Regions from separate parts of the Nonomuraea polychroma genome, predicted to be linked through region 1. Evidence: riboswitches for the same ligand, from Rfam matches in the RefSeq annotation. Region 1 holds a riboswitch; the other holds the start of a gene.
What was found. Region 1 has a riboswitch for cyclic di-AMP ahead of EDD27_RS14025 (glycoside hydrolase family 25 protein). Riboswitches for the same ligand answer to the same signal wherever they lie in the genome.
Positions count from the first base shown of each region.

Region 1 (7,251 bases):
AAGGACAACTTTGAGGTTCACCCCCACCTTGCATCAGCCACTCTTCCGAGGGAAGGCAGGCGCCCGGGCCGCGGCACGCCCACCGCGTGACCTAAGGTTGACGTATGAAGGCTTCTTCAAATAACCAGGTGTCGGATCTCGAGAGCTGCAGCACGCGGGTGGTGGACGCCGAGCGGGTCGCCGTGGTGCGCTCGCGCATGCCCGGTGACGGAGATCTGGCGGACACCGCGGATGTCTTCGGGTTGCTGTCCGATCCCGGCCGGTTGCGGCTGTTGCTGGCACTGCTGGAGGGGGAGCTGTGCGTCTGTGATCTCGCCGTGGTGAGCGGGTTGAGCGAATCGGCCACGTCACACGCGTTGCGGCTGCTCCGCGCGCATCGCGTGGTGTCGGTGCGGCGGGCCGGCCGGATGGCCTACTACCGGCTTGACGACGCGCATGTCCGGATGCTGCTGGATCTGGCGGTGGCGCACACCGAGCACACGCAGGCCATCCATCCGGAACGCGGCGAGCGCTGACACGACCGCGTGGCCGCGCCGCCTGCGGGACACGGAGGTGGCGGCAGTCGCTGCTTGTTGACAAGCCGGTCACGGGTGTCGCTATCGTTCATATGTGAACAGCTCTTCAGGCGTTGAGAGTGCGAGCCCGATCGTCCCCCGCCGGGCCGGCGGCGTGCAGCTCGGCCTCTCCCGCGGCGTTCGCCCGGGCACGCGAGACAGCGAGATCGCCGGATGAGCGCCGGGCACGGACACGGACACGGCCATGCCGGTGGCCGACACCGGTGGCGGCTGGCCGCCGCCTTCGCGCTCATCGGCGTCTTCTTCATCGTCGAGCTGGCGTTCGGGCTGCTGTCCGGATCGTTGTCGCTGTTGTCGGACGCCGGTCACATGGCCGCTGACGTGGTCACCCTGGGCGCCGCTCTCGTCGCCACACGTATCGCCACCAGGCCCGACACCACCGGGCGCCGCAGCTACGGCTCCTACCGGGCCGAGGTGTTCGCCTCGCTGCTGGCCGTGGCCATGATGCTCGGTGTCTCCATCTACGTCGTCATCGAGGCCCTCGGCCGCATCGGCGGCCCTGCCGAGGTCTCCTCCGGGCCGATGCTCGTCGTCGGCGCCATCGGCCTGATCGTCAACGTCGCGGCGCTGCTGCTGCTGCGTTCGGGCGCCACCGAGAGCCTCAACGTGAAGGGCGCCTATCTGGAGGTCGTGGCGGACACCGCGGGCTCGGTCGGCGTCATCGTCGCCGGCTGGCTCGTCGCCACCACCGGTCAGTCCTTCTGGGACACCCTCGTCGCCCTGGCCATCGGCGTCTTCGTCGCCGTCCGCGCCGTCTCGCTCGGCCGTCAAGTCTTCGCCGTGCTGGGCCAGCACGTGCCGGAGGGGATCGACGCCACGGCGGTCGCCGCCGACCTGTCGGCCATCGACGGCGTCCGCGACGTGCACGACCTCCACCTGTGGACGCTCACCTCCGGCATGAACGTCGCCACCGCCCACCTGGTCACGAGCGACCCGAACGACAACCACGCCGTCCTCGACCAGGCCCGCGACCTGCTCCTGCGCCGCCACCACATCGCCCACGCCACCCTGCAGGTCGAGCCCACGGACCATCAGGGATGCGACGAGCTGGGCTGGTGACCCTCGGGGCAGAGCAAACGGGTGGTGCAGGAGTCGTCCTGCACCACCCGTGCTCCCTCGACCATCGCACTGGACAAGGAGTCTGCTGACCCGCCTCGCGGTCAGGCCGTCTTGTATTGGGGGTAGCCGTAGCCCACGACGTGGGCGTAGGGCCGGATGCGCTGCTCCACCTTGCCGTTGCCGGTGTTGCCCTCGATCGTGGTGATCGTGCCGTCGCCGTTGTCCTTCTTCACCAGACCGACGTGGTCGATGCCACTGGTGCCCCCGCCCTGCCAGTCGAAGAAGACCACGGCGCCGGGCTTGGCCTGGGTGCCCCAGTGCTTGTTGGCCTGGAACCACTTGGCGAAGGTGACGGTGTAGGCGTCCCAGCCGACGGTCGGCCGGGCGCCGGCCTTCTCGCCGACCCAGGAGACGAACATGGCGCACCACGGGGCGTTGGCGTAGGCCTGCAGGTTGCCGCCGTCGCGGACCATCGTCTCGGCCGCCCGCGGGGAGGACATGTACCAGCTGTGGAACGGCGTCCCGCCGCCCGCGGCGTTCTCCGTCACGCCGATCTGCGACTCGGCGATCTTCAGTACCGTGTTGGCGCTCACCTGGCCGGCGCCCTTCTGCGGGATGGCCTGGTACGAGGCCCCGCTGGTACGCGGCGTGGACTCGTTGTCGGCGGCGAAGGCCGGGGCGCCGGTGGCGACCGCGCCGGCCGCCACGCTGATCCCGGCGGCGAACAGGGAAAGGCTCGCGGGCTTCAGGGCACGGGTGAAGACGTTCTTGGCCATACTGAGATTGCTCCTTGCTTCCATGCCGCCTACCGGGTTAGCTGACGGATTCGGGCGTGGAAGTGCCCAACGGCGCGCTCATAGGAAAGCGCGTCGATTCACCCCAGAAAATTGGGTCCCCGGTTTCGCGTGATCGCGAATTCGGCGGCCGCGTCATCGTCACGAATCTGAATGTCGTGCTGGTGAGACGCGGTCTCGGCAAAACATAGGGCGTCCCGCGGCATGTAGTGCTGCCAGGCGTACGCCCTGAGTCCTCAAAGGTAAGCGGACCGCATAGAAAGATGCAAGCCAGGCTCGGGCGAAGGCAACAGAATCCCCTGCGACGTAGGGGATTGCGGGCGCAATTCTTTACCTACTACGGACCCGGAACGGGGTTTGCCAAAGCGCCGGCGCGTGCCATATCCATCCCGCTCTGAGCCGTAGTGGCCCTGCGATCAAGGTGCCCCTCCGAGGGCAGCTCGTCCACGACTCCAGAGAATGAGGATTGTCCCTCTTGCGCTATCTATGGGTAGATATATACCTTTTGCGTAACCGCGGTATACGTCGTGGCGGGTTCTCGTCGTGTCGTTGCCGTTCCGTTGACCGGACCGTGCGCTGTTCCGAGGAACCCCTTGGGATGGCGTCCGGCCGCCTAATCCGCGCCTCGCGGAGCCGGGGACCCAACCTTTGGGGTGAATCGCACGCCAGCCCAGGCTGCGTGCGTAGGGCACTTCCACGCCCGAACCCGTCAGCTAACCCGGTAGGCGGTATGGAAGCAAGGAGTCAATGCCCCCATGCTCAAGCACCAGCTTGCCGCAGTCGTCCATTCCCTCAAGAACCGTCTCGACTTCCCCTCCAAGCGCCTCGCTCTCGCCCTCGGTGGCGTGATCCTGGCCGGAACCACCGCCGTCACCGGCGTGGTCGGCACAGCGCTCGCTTCGTCCTCCGAGCAGACTCCCGTGCGGCACAGCCCCGTGGAGGAGGCTCAGCCGGAATCCGGACCGCTGGCCTTCGGCCTGGACGTCTCCAACCACGAGCCGCTGTACGACTGGGCCGCGAGCTCGGCCCAGTTCGGCATCATCAAGGCCACCGAGGGCACGACCTTCCGCGACCGCTCGTTCGCCAGGCACTGGCAGGAGCTGGACAAGAAGCAGATCGTGCGCGGGGCGTACCACTACGGCCACCCCTCCAACGACCCCATCGCCGAGGCGGAGCACTTCCTGTCGGTGGTGAACTCCCAGCCCGCCAAGCACGGCGACCTGCTCGTCCTGGACCTGGAGACCACCGACGGCCAGTCCGTCGCCGAGGTCAACGCCTGGGCCAAGGCGTGGTTGTCGCACGTGAAGGCCAAGACCGGGGTCACCCCGATGTTCTACAGCGGCTGGAACTTCGCCAACACCTACGGCAAGGGCCTGGCCGAATATCCGCTCTGGGTCGCCCACTACAGCAAGCCCAAGGGCCAGCTTGCCCCGCCCGCCGACTGGAAGTCCTGGACCATCCACCAGTACACCGACGTCCCCGTGGACGAGAACGTCTCGGCGCTGACCCCTGACGAGCTGCGTGACCTGGGCCGCCCCGCGGCCTGAGTCACCCCGGACAACCCCACGATTACCATGAGTAGGCTCCCGCTAGACTCGCACCATGCATGACGTGGACCCACGGCTGAGGACCGCGGTCGCCCGGGCCGCGGCATCCCCCCTTCACGCGGGGGTGGGATGACCCGGCGCGTCATGCACCCACCTGCGCCGGCGGACGGCCGGCGGGCGGCAGCGGGCAGCCGGAATCGACGGCTGGCGGTCATCGTGGCGGCGGTCGTCGCCGTCCCGGTCCTCGCCTACGCCGTGCCCGCGGTCGTCCTGGCAGGTGAGACGGCCCGGGGCACGCGCGTCGCCGGCATCGACATCGGCGGCCTGTCAGCGGCCGATGCCCGCGCACGCCTGGAGCGCGAGCTCGGCAAGCGTGAAACACGTCCCGTGACGCTGACCGCGGCAGGCAGGACGGCACGACTGACGCCCGCGAAGCTGGGGCTCGGCTTCGACATCCCGGCCACCGTGGAGGCGGCCATGGAGGGCGCTTCCACTCCGGCGGGCATCGTCCGTGCGCTGTTCGGCGGCCCTCGCGACCTCCAGCCCCGCGTCACGGTCGATGACCGCGTTCTGGCCGGTGAGCTGGGCAAGCTGGCCAAGGCCGTCGACACCAGGCCGCGCCAGGGCGGCGTCCGTTACCAGGGGGTCGAACCCCAGACGGTGCTCCCCAAGCCGGGCCGCGCGCTCGATCAGGAAGGGGCGGGACGCGCCGTGCGCGACGCCTTCATCGGCAATCGCGCCTCCATCGCGCTGACGACCCGGGCCGTGCAGCCGAGCGTCTCCGCGGCGGAGGTGCGCCGTGTCGCCACCACCGTGGCCCGTTCGGCGGTCGCAGCCCCGTTCACGCTGACCAGCGGCGCGAAGAAGGTCCAGCTCTCCCCGTCGCAGATCGCCGCCGGCCTGCGCTTCGTCGCCGACGGCCAGGGAGGGCTGCGGCCCTCCTTCGACGCCCGCGACGTACGGGCCGATGTGGAGAAGCAGCTCGTCGACGCGAAGCAGCGTCCACGGGACGCCTCGTTCACCATCGCGAAGGGCCGGCCGCAGGTGATCCCCGCGCGGGTGGGCCGCGGCATCGACGCCAAGGCTCTCGGCACGGCCGTCTCCGGTGCTCTCGCCGCCGGTCAGCGCAGCGTGGACGCGCCGCTGACCGAGACGCAGCCGCGGGTGACCACGGCCGAAGCCAAGAAGTTCGGCATCAAGGAAAAGGTCAGCTCTTTCACCACCCGGCATCCCTGCTGCGCGCCGCGCGTCACCAATATCCATCGCATCGCCGACATCCTGGACGGCTATGTGGTCCAGCCCGGCGAGACGTTCTCGCTCAACACCATCGTGGGCAAGCGGGACAAGGCGCGCGGGTTCGTGGAAGCGCCGATGATCTTGAACAATCGCTTCGTCAACGACGTCGGTGGTGGCGTCTCCCAATTCGCCACCACCATGTTCAACGCGGTGTTCTTCGGTGGTTTCCAGGACGTGCAGCACATGGCCCACCAGTACTACATCACCCGCTATCCGGCCGGGCGGGAATCGACCGTCTCCTATCCCCAGCCGGACTTCCGCTGGCGCAACGACTCCCCGTACGGCGTGCTGGTCAAAACCTCTTATACCGCCACCTCGATCACCGTCGACTTCTGGAGCACCAAGCGCTACGACATCGAGTCCCAAAGCTCGCCGCGCTATGACATCAAGCCCTTCCCCACGCTCAGCGAGACCGGCCCGAAGTGCATCCCGATGCCGGGCGCGGAAGGTTTCACGATCGACGTGTGGCGGATTTTCAAGCGCGACGGCAAGGTGCTGCGCAAGCAGAAATTCCACACCGTCTACGCCCCCGAGCCTCGCCTCACCTGCAAGGACCCGCGGTGATCAGGGGCGGATGAGGACCTTCAGCGCCTCGCGGTCGGCCATCGCGCGATACCCGTCCGGCACGTCCTCCAGGCCGATCGTGCGGTCGAAGACCCGGCCCGGGTCGATCGTCCCGTCGAGCACCTCGGGCAGCAGTTCCTCGATGTAGGCCCGGGCCGGGGCCACCCCGCCGGTGAGGGTGAGGTTGCGCAAGAACTCCGCAAAGCCCATCGGCACCTCCTCGTACTGCGGCACACCCACCCGGCTCACCGTGCCGCCGGCGCGGGCCACGGCGAAGGCCGTCTCGATCGCCTCCTTGGTGCCGACGCACTCCAGCACCGCATGGGTGCCGTCGCCTCCGGTCAGCTCGCGTACCCGTTCGACGCCCTCCTCGCCACGCTCGGCGACGAGGTCGGTGGCGCCGAACTCGCGCCCCAGAGCGGTGCGGCCCTTGTGCCGGCCCATGAGCACGACGCGTTCGGCGCCGAGTCGTCTGGCGGCGAGCACCGCGCACAGCCCGACCGCGCCGTCGCCGATCACCGTCACCGAGGTGTGCGGCCCGACCCCGGCCGTCACCGCGCAGTGGTGGCCGGTAGGGAGCACGTCCGACAGCGTGAGCAGGGACGGCAGCAGCGGGGAGTCCTCGCCGACGGGCAGTTTGACCAGCGTGCCCTGCGCCTGCGGCACCCGTACCGCCTCCCCCTGGCCGCCGTCCACGCCGTCCGCGGCCCAGAATCCGCCGTGCCGGCAGGATGTCTGCAGGCCCTCGCGGCAGAAGTCGCAGGTGTTGTCGGCCCACACGAACGGCGCCACCACCACGTCGCCGGGCTTCAGCCGGGACACCTCCGCGCCGACGTCCTCGACCACGCCGAGGAACTCGTGGCCGATGCGTTCGCCCTGCTCGGCGGCCGGTTTCGCGGCGTACGGCCACAGGTCGCTGCCGCAGATGCAGGAGCGCAGCACGCGGACCACGGCGTCCGTGGGGTGCCGGATCTCCGGGTCGGGGACCTCCTCCACGCGCACGTCACGGGCACCGTAGATCAAGGTTGCTCGCATGAGAATCTCCCCGTCGTGATGTGTGTCGCCGTCACCTACCCGGGGTCGGCCGAGATCGCGTGATCGGTGCGTCTGCTCCAGGTCCGTTGTCGTTAAAGAGTCACGGGGCCGGTTTGATGGTTTTCATCGTGAAATGCATGGTCCGCTCGAAATGCTCGACGGTCTCCGCGTCCCGCGTCTCGAGGGTGAGGTCGACCAGGACCTCGAAGGAGCGCCTTACGGCGGCGGGGTCGATGACGGCCTTCGCCCTGCGTGCCGTCCCGTGCGCGGTGCTGCGCACGCTGCATACCTCGGCGATCAGCATCGGCATCGGCACCGCCGTCTACGTCGTCCTCGTCAACGCCTTCTGACACCCGCCCCGCCGGCAGGGGGACCGTCCCA
Region 1 covers NZ_SAUN01000001.1:3,148,833-3,156,083, reverse strand. The annotation lists gene EDD27_RS14040 (ArsR/SmtB family transcription factor) at 129-515, shown strand; gene EDD27_RS14035 (cation diffusion facilitator family transporter) at 729-1,634, shown strand; gene EDD27_RS14030 (CHAP domain-containing protein) at 1,736-2,410, opposite strand; cyclic di-AMP (ydaO/yuaA leader) riboswitch at 2,422-2,567, opposite strand; cyclic di-AMP (ydaO/yuaA leader) riboswitch at 3,029-3,171, shown strand; gene EDD27_RS14025 (glycoside hydrolase family 25 protein) at 3,184-3,975, shown strand; gene EDD27_RS14020 (VanW family protein) at 4,105-5,835, shown strand; gene EDD27_RS14015 (zinc-binding dehydrogenase) at 5,836-6,870, opposite strand; gene EDD27_RS54155 (hypothetical protein) at 7,008-7,220, shown strand.

Region 2 (7,251 bases), 4.1 Mb from region 1:
GGGCGGCATGATGCGCATCACCGGCGACGTCGGCCAGGACCCCGACTTCAAGTCCGCCCAGGAGAAGTGCCAGAAGGAGATGGCCGAGGCGGGCATGGGAGGCATGTGATGGGGATGACCACCGTTGACGGGAAGGCGGAGCCCGACGCGACGCCCGCCCGCCCGCGCCGCCGTCGCGGGCGGGGCAAGGTGGTCGCCGGACTCCTGATCGTGCTGGCCGCCGCGGGCGGCGGCTTCGTGGCGATCAACAGCGCCGGACTGCTGAAAGGCGCCTCAGGCCCGACCCAGTCGGCCAACGTCCTGCCCCCGGCCACCGCCACGGTCGCCAAGCAGACGCTGAACGACACGATGGACGCCGACGGCGAGCTCGGCTACGGACCGGTCACCACGGCGGTGACCAGGAAGCCTGGCACGATCACCTGGCTGCCCGAGAGCGGCAGGCAGGTCACCCGCGGCAAGTCGCTGTACCGGCTGGACAACGACCCGGTCACGCTCATGTACGGCGACACGCCCGCCTACCGCGACCTCAAGATCGGCGTGGAGGGCAATGACGTGGAGAACCTGGAGCGCAATCTCAGCAAGCTGGGCTATGACGGCTTCACGGTCGACGACGAGTACACCTACGACACGGCCGAGGCCGTCATGGAATGGCAGGAGGACCGGGGCCTCGACGAGACCGGCGTGGTCGAGCTGGGCCGGGTCGTCTTCGCGCCCGGCAAGGTACGCGTGGAGAGCATCGAGTCCGAGGAAGGCCAGCCGGCCCAGCCCGGGCAGAAGGTCCTGACGTACACGGGCACGTCCAAGGTCGTCACCGTCGAACTGGAGGCCGAGGACCAGCGGATGGCCAAGAAGGGCGCCAAGGTCGAAGTCACGCTGCCCGACGGCAAGAGCGTGAAAGGCAAGGTCACCGAGGTCGCCACGGTCATCGTGCCGGGCGAGAGCCAGAACGCCGACCCCGAGACCCGGGTGGAGGCCCTGGTCTCGATCGGCAACGCCAAGGCCGCCAACGGGCTCGACAAGGCATCGGTGGATGTGACGTTCACCGCTTCGCAGCGCAAGAACGTGCTCACCGTGCCGGTCGCGGCGCTCGTGGCGCTGCAGGAGGGCGGGTTCGGCCTGGAGATCATCGAAGGCGGCACATCCCGGTACATCGCCGTGGAGACGGGGTTGTTCGCCGGCGGGCGGGTCGAGGTCGAAGGTGACGGGCTCACCGAAGGCATGACCGTGGGGATGCCGAAGTGACGTACCCCATGATCGCGCTGACGGATGTGTCCAAGTCCTACCCCGGCGGGGTGACGGCGCTGAACTCGGTGACATTGCGCATCGAGCACGGTGAGCTCATCGCCATCGTCGGCCCGTCGGGGTCGGGGAAGTCGACGATGCTCAACGTCATCGGCACCCTCGACCGGCCGACGTCGGGAACCATCCACATCGACGGCTACGACGTCTCGAAACTGTCCGACGGCCAGCTCTCGGCGCTGCGCGCCACCACGATCGGCTTCGTCTTCCAGCACTTCCACCTCGCCGCGAAGGTCCCCGCGCTGGACAATGTGGCCGACGGCCTCATCTACACCGGTATGAGCCGGTCCGAGCGGCGCCGCCGGGCGGCCGCCGCGCTCGAACGGGTCGGTCTCGGGCATCGCATGGACCACGAGCCGCACGAATTGTCCGGCGGCGAGCGGCAGCGCGTGGCCATCGCCAGGGCCGTGGCGGGCGAGCCGCCGCTGGTGCTGGCCGACGAGCCGACCGGGGCCCTGGACTCCGTGTCGGGCACGGGGGTCATGGAGTTGCTGCACGAGCTGAACACGTCCGGCACGACCATCGTGATCATCACGCACGACCGGGAGATCGCCGCCAGCCTGCCGCGGCAGGTGGGGATGCGTGACGGTGAGATCATCTCGGACACCGCAGCGCCGGAAATGGCCGAATCAGGAGTGGCGTGATGACCCTCGTCGAGGTGAAACGGCCCAAACTGGCCCCGGCCGGCATGCGGCTGGGCGACGTGATGCGGGTGGGCGCGATCGGTCTGCGGACGCGCCCGCTGCGGGCGTTCCTGTCCGCGCTCGGCATCGCCATCGGCATCGCGGCCATGGTGGGCGTTGTCGGGCTCTCGTCCTCCTCGGGCGCCGAGCTCGATCGTACGCTCTCCGCCCTCGGCACCAACCTGCTCACGGTCACGTCGGGCACCACGCTCGCGGGCGAGGCGGCGCAGATGCCGAAGGACGCCGAGGCGATGATCGAGCGCATCGGCCCGGTGCAGGCGGCCTCCGCGGTGGCGAAGGTCTCCGAGGCCAAGGTCTACCGGTCCGAGCAGATCCCCGAGGCCCAGACCGGCGGCATCACCACGTACGCCGCCCGCCTCGACCTGCTGGCCACCGTGGGCGCGACGCTGCGCAGCGGGACCTGGCTCAACCAGGCCACCGAACGGTACCCGGCCGCGGTGCTCGGCTCGGCCGCCGCCCAGCGGCTCGGCATCGGCTCGGTCAGCCAGGACACGCAGGTCGTCGTCGGCGGCGAGCGCTTCACCGTGGTCGGCGTGCTGAACCCGGTCGCGCTCGCCACCGACCTGGACAGCGGCGTCATGGTCGGCTGGCCGGTGGCGGAGGAACGGCTGGACTTCGACGGGCACCCGACCACGCTCTACACCCGGTCGGAGGAGGCCAAGCTGGAGGCGGTACGTCAGGTCCTCGCCGGCACCGCCAACCCGGAGGCGCCGAACGAGATCGACGTCTCCCGCCCGTCCGACGCGCTGGCCGCCAAGCAGGCGACCAGCCAGGCGTTCGCCAACCTCCTGCTGGGCGTGGGCGCGGTGGCCCTGCTCGTGGGCGGTGTCGGCGTGGCCAACACCATGGTGATCTCGGTGCTGGAACGCCGCGCGGAGATCGGCCTGCGCCGCTCGCTGGGCGCGACCCGCGGCCAGATCCGCACCCAGTTCCTGGCCGAGTCGCTGCTGCTGTCGGCGATCGGGGGAGCGGGCGGCGTGCTCCTGGGCACCGCCGTCACCATGGGGTACGCGCTCTACAGTGGCTGGCCTTCCGTGGTGCCGGCCTGGGCCACCGTCGGCGGCCTCGCGGCGACGCTGATGATCGGCGCCATGGCCGGCCTCTATCCGGCCATCCGCGCCTCCCGTCTGTCCCCGACGGAGGCGCTGGCCACGCCGTAGCCACGTGCTGTCACGTGGGTTGGAGGAGCTGGGCGGCCAGCGTACGGTGCGTCCACTCCTCCCACTGCTCGGGCGGCCACGCCACCGGCTCGTCGGCACCCGCGACGGTGACGTCCACCAGCTCCTTCAGCAGCGAGCGCTTGTCGCCGAAGACGACCAGGCCCGGCGTCACACGCCGCCGCCCCTGAGCTTGGCGATCAGTCCCAGGTCGTCGACACAGTGTCCGAGGCCGAGCGCCACGGACTCCAGCGGCCGCTCCGCCCTGCGCACCGGCATGCACAAGGCGGTACGCATCCGCCGGCACAGCCCGCGTAGCAGCGCGCCACCCCCCACCAGCACCGCACCCTGTTCCCCGAGGTCGGCCACCAACTCGGCCGGGCAGTGCTCCACGATCCCGGCCGCCGCCCGCTCGATGGACTCGACCGGCTGCCTCGTCGCCTCGTAGATCAGTTGCACCGGGAGCGCGGCCGTGCGCTCCTGGCCGGTCTCCGTGTCCTTGCCGCGGACCAGCACCTGCCGGTCCAGCGGCTTCCACTCCGAGCCCGCCCGGCGCTTGGCCGCCTCCGCCTCCTCCTCGTCGATCAGCAGCCCGTGGTCACGCTCGACCAGACGGACGATCGACTTGCTCATGGCATGGCCGCCGACGGCCACCGTGCCGGAGGCCACCACGGCCCCGTACGAGAGCACCGCGATCCTGGCCGCGTCGCGGCCGATGTCGATGACCATCCACCCGGCGCAGTCCTTGACCGGCACGCCCGCGCCGAGCGCCGCCGCCAGGGCGTGCGGGATCAGCAGGATGTCCCGCACCTCCGCCTCGAACGCCAGGTCCCGCAGCGCCGCCCGGTCGATCGGCGTGGAGTCCTCGGGCACGGCCATGACCACGCGCGGCCGGGCGAACGGATGTCTGTGCACTCTGCGGATGAAATACCGGAGCAGGCGCCGGGTGAGCTCACCGTCGGCAGGCAGACCGGCGCTGATCGGCCAGCACGTCTCGCCGGGCACGCCCACGGCTGCCGCGCCGTACCCGAGGACCTTGCCCGTCTCGGCGTCGAGCGCGACGGCCGAGGGCTCGTCCAGGACAATGCCCTTGCCCTTGACGTAGATCCGCGTCCTCGCCGCCCCGAGATCCATCGCCAGGTCGTGGCCGAGGACGCTCATCGCCGCTCCGGGGGGTTGACCGTCATGTGGCTTCTGTTTCCAGGTGCGCCCCAACGCAATACCAGGAACGGTTCGTCTTTACTCAAGGCATCTGAGCTCGGGCCGCGTGCCGCACCGCCCCGGTTTCGCGCCACAAGCGGGGCCGTGCGAAGCTGTGATTGTCCCCAACACCATGGAGGTCCTCATGGCGGATACACCGGAGCCGGAAACCAGCGAAACTTCCGAGGACGAGATGAAGCGCAAGTTCCGTGAGGCGCTGGAGCGCAAGCGCAACCAGCACGCGGGGTCGGGCGCGGGTGGCAGGGGTGGCGACCCATCGAAGATCCACGGGGCGCACGGCCCGGCTGCGAGTAAAAGATCGTTCAGGCGCAAGAGCGGCGGCTGAGGCTCGAATTTCGAGGGGGTACGGCATGCCGTGCCCCCTCTTTCTATGCCTTCATATGAAGGTAGATCTTTTGTCCGATTCATGATGAATCGTTTGCGTATGTCCGGAATACGTGGTTACAGTGTGGGCCATTACATAGCCGAATCCCGAGCGATCGGGAACCGGGGACCCATCCCTCAGGGGTGAATCCGGCCACCTGGCCGGTAGGGCATCCTCCAAGCCCGAACCCGTCAGCTAACCCGGTAGGCGTGATGGAGAGGACACCTCATTGATGTATCACCGCGTCGTACCCCCAGACAGCGTCGTGCCGGCCACCGGCTGATCGGCCCTTTTCCCAGGCTCTTTCCGCGCTCCGCGTAGTAACCCCCGCTCGGCTTTCTGCTTTGCTACGCCCTTTTTCAGGAGCGCGTGTCCCTGACCCCTCGCAAAGGACCTCACTGCTCTATGTCTGCACGTTTTGGCCTGCGTTCCTGCGCCCTGCTCGCCGCCTCCGCCGCCACCACGCTGACCATCGCCTGTACAGCCGCCCAGGCCGACTCCGACAACGAACAGAAGGTCCTGCTCAAGGGCTCGACCACAGCGTCCTATTTCTGGGACGACGGCTCCGGCCGCGCCGGTGACACCGGCATGCCGGCCAGTGGCAAGCCCATGCAGAAGGGGCTCGCCGCCAGCCCGAGCTGGCCGCTGCTGACCGAGGGATACGTCATCTACAAGGGCAAGAAGCTGCCCTTCTTCGTCGGCGACCGCGGCCCGGGCACGCCGTCCAACCGCGGCATCATGCTCGACCTGGACGCCAAGACCTTCGCCGAGCTGACCGGCGGCACGTTCAACCCCGACACGCTCCACGTGGACGGCGTCGGCGGCCAGGGCCACATCGACATCGACTACGTCATCACCAAGTGGGGTCCCGGTGTCGGCAAGAAGAACCAGCCGGTCCCCTTCTCCACCGGCGCCTGGGCCAGGAAGGACACCAACCCGGCCGAGCCCCCCAAGGTCGTGGCCGAAGAGGAGCCCACCGAGAAGCCGGCGGCCGGAAAGGCCGCTGAGCCCACCGAGGAGCCGGCGGGCGGGAAGGCCGTCGCCGCTCCTGAGCGTGTCTCCGCTCCCGCGAGCGCAGAGGACACCGAGGCCGAGGTCGGGGCGTCCAGTCCGGTGAGCGGCGCCGTTCTCGCCACGGGCATCCTGGCCCTGGCCGGCGGTGGCGCGGTGCTCGGCCGAAGGCTCCTCAAGAGCTGACTACGCGCCGCAGGCTCGTCAAGCGCTGACTTTACGTACGGAGACCAGAATGTCATTCTGGTCTCCGTGACCATGCGCGCAACCGCCAACGGCATTGACATCGCCTACGAGACCTTCGGCTCGCCGGCAGGACGACCCCTGCTCCTCATCATGGGGCTCGGTGCTCAGCTCATCCACTGGAACGAGGAGTTCTGCCGGCTGCTGGCGGAGCAGGGCCACCACGTCGTGCGGTTCGACAACCGCGACGCGGGCCTGTCCACGCACTTCCACGACAAGGGCGTCCCCGAGGCGGGGGCGCCCGCGCCGTACCTGCTCGACGACCTGGCGGACGACGCCGCCTGCCTCATGGACGCGCTTGCCTGGCCCGCCGCCCACGTGGTCGGGGCGTCGATGGGCGGGATGATCGCCCAGACCCTGGCCATCCGGCATCCCGAACGGGTGCTCACCCTGACCTCGATCATGTCGACACCGGGCACCGAGGTAGCCCCGCCGACCGCGGAGGCGCTCGCGGTGCTCATGGCCACGCCGCCGGCCGATCGGGACGGCGTGCTGGAGCAGGCGCTGCGGACCTGGTCCGTCATCGGTTCGCCAGGCTACGAGCTGGACCGCGAGTGGATCACCACCTTGGCCGGGACGGCCTACGACCGGTGCTTCGACCCTGCGGGCACGGCCAGGCAGCTGGCCGCCATCATGGCCTCGGGCAGCCGCACGGAGTCGCTCACGCAGGTGAAGGCGCCCACGCTCGTCCTGCACGGGGAGGCGGACCCGCTCGTCCCCGTGGCGGGAGGCCAGGCCACGGCGGCGGCCGTTCCCGGCGCCAGGCTGGTCACCTATCCCGGCATGGGCCACGACCTGCCGCGTGCGCTCTGGCCCGACATCGCCACCGAGATCACCAAGCTCACGAGCGCCTGAAAGCCTCGGCAGCGGCCCGTGCCCGGATGCGGGCCGCTCAGGCGGATTTCTCGCGGTACCGGAGAATCTCGGCCACGTTCCGCTCCGCCCACGCGGCCACCGCCGAGATCGGTTCGTGCAGCGAACGCCCGAGATCCGTCAGCGTGTACTCCACCCGCGGCGGCACCTCGGCGAACACCTCCCGCGTGACCAGCCCGTCCTGCTCCATGGCCCGCAACGTCTGCGTCAGCACCTTGGGCGTGACCCCACCCATCCGGGCCCGCAACTGCGTGAACCGCATCGGCCCGCCGATGAGGCTGAGCAACACCAGCACCGACCACTTGTCCCCAATCCGATCCAGAACCACCCTCGTCGGGCAGTTGGGGTCGAAGACATCACCGGTATCCATAAGGTACTT
Region 2 covers NZ_SAUN01000001.1:7,280,745-7,287,995, reverse strand. The annotation lists gene EDD27_RS33190 (hypothetical protein) at 1-109, shown strand, start outside; gene EDD27_RS33185 (efflux RND transporter periplasmic adaptor subunit) at 115-1,242, shown strand; gene EDD27_RS33180 (ABC transporter ATP-binding protein) at 1,239-1,943, shown strand; gene EDD27_RS33175 (ABC transporter permease) at 1,943-3,163, shown strand; gene EDD27_RS54715 (hypothetical protein) at 3,174-3,335, opposite strand; gene EDD27_RS33170 (rod shape-determining protein) at 3,332-4,321, opposite strand; gene EDD27_RS33165 (DUF5302 domain-containing protein) at 4,506-4,706, shown strand; cyclic di-AMP (ydaO/yuaA leader) riboswitch at 4,834-4,970, shown strand; gene EDD27_RS33160 (hypothetical protein) at 5,151-5,942, shown strand; gene EDD27_RS33155 (alpha/beta fold hydrolase) at 6,015-6,854, shown strand; gene EDD27_RS33150 (winged helix-turn-helix transcriptional regulator) at 6,892-7,242, opposite strand.
Region 2: linked by a shared signal. The riboswitch ahead of EDD27_RS33160 (hypothetical protein) and the one ahead of EDD27_RS14025 (glycoside hydrolase family 25 protein) in region 1 are both predicted to bind cyclic di-AMP.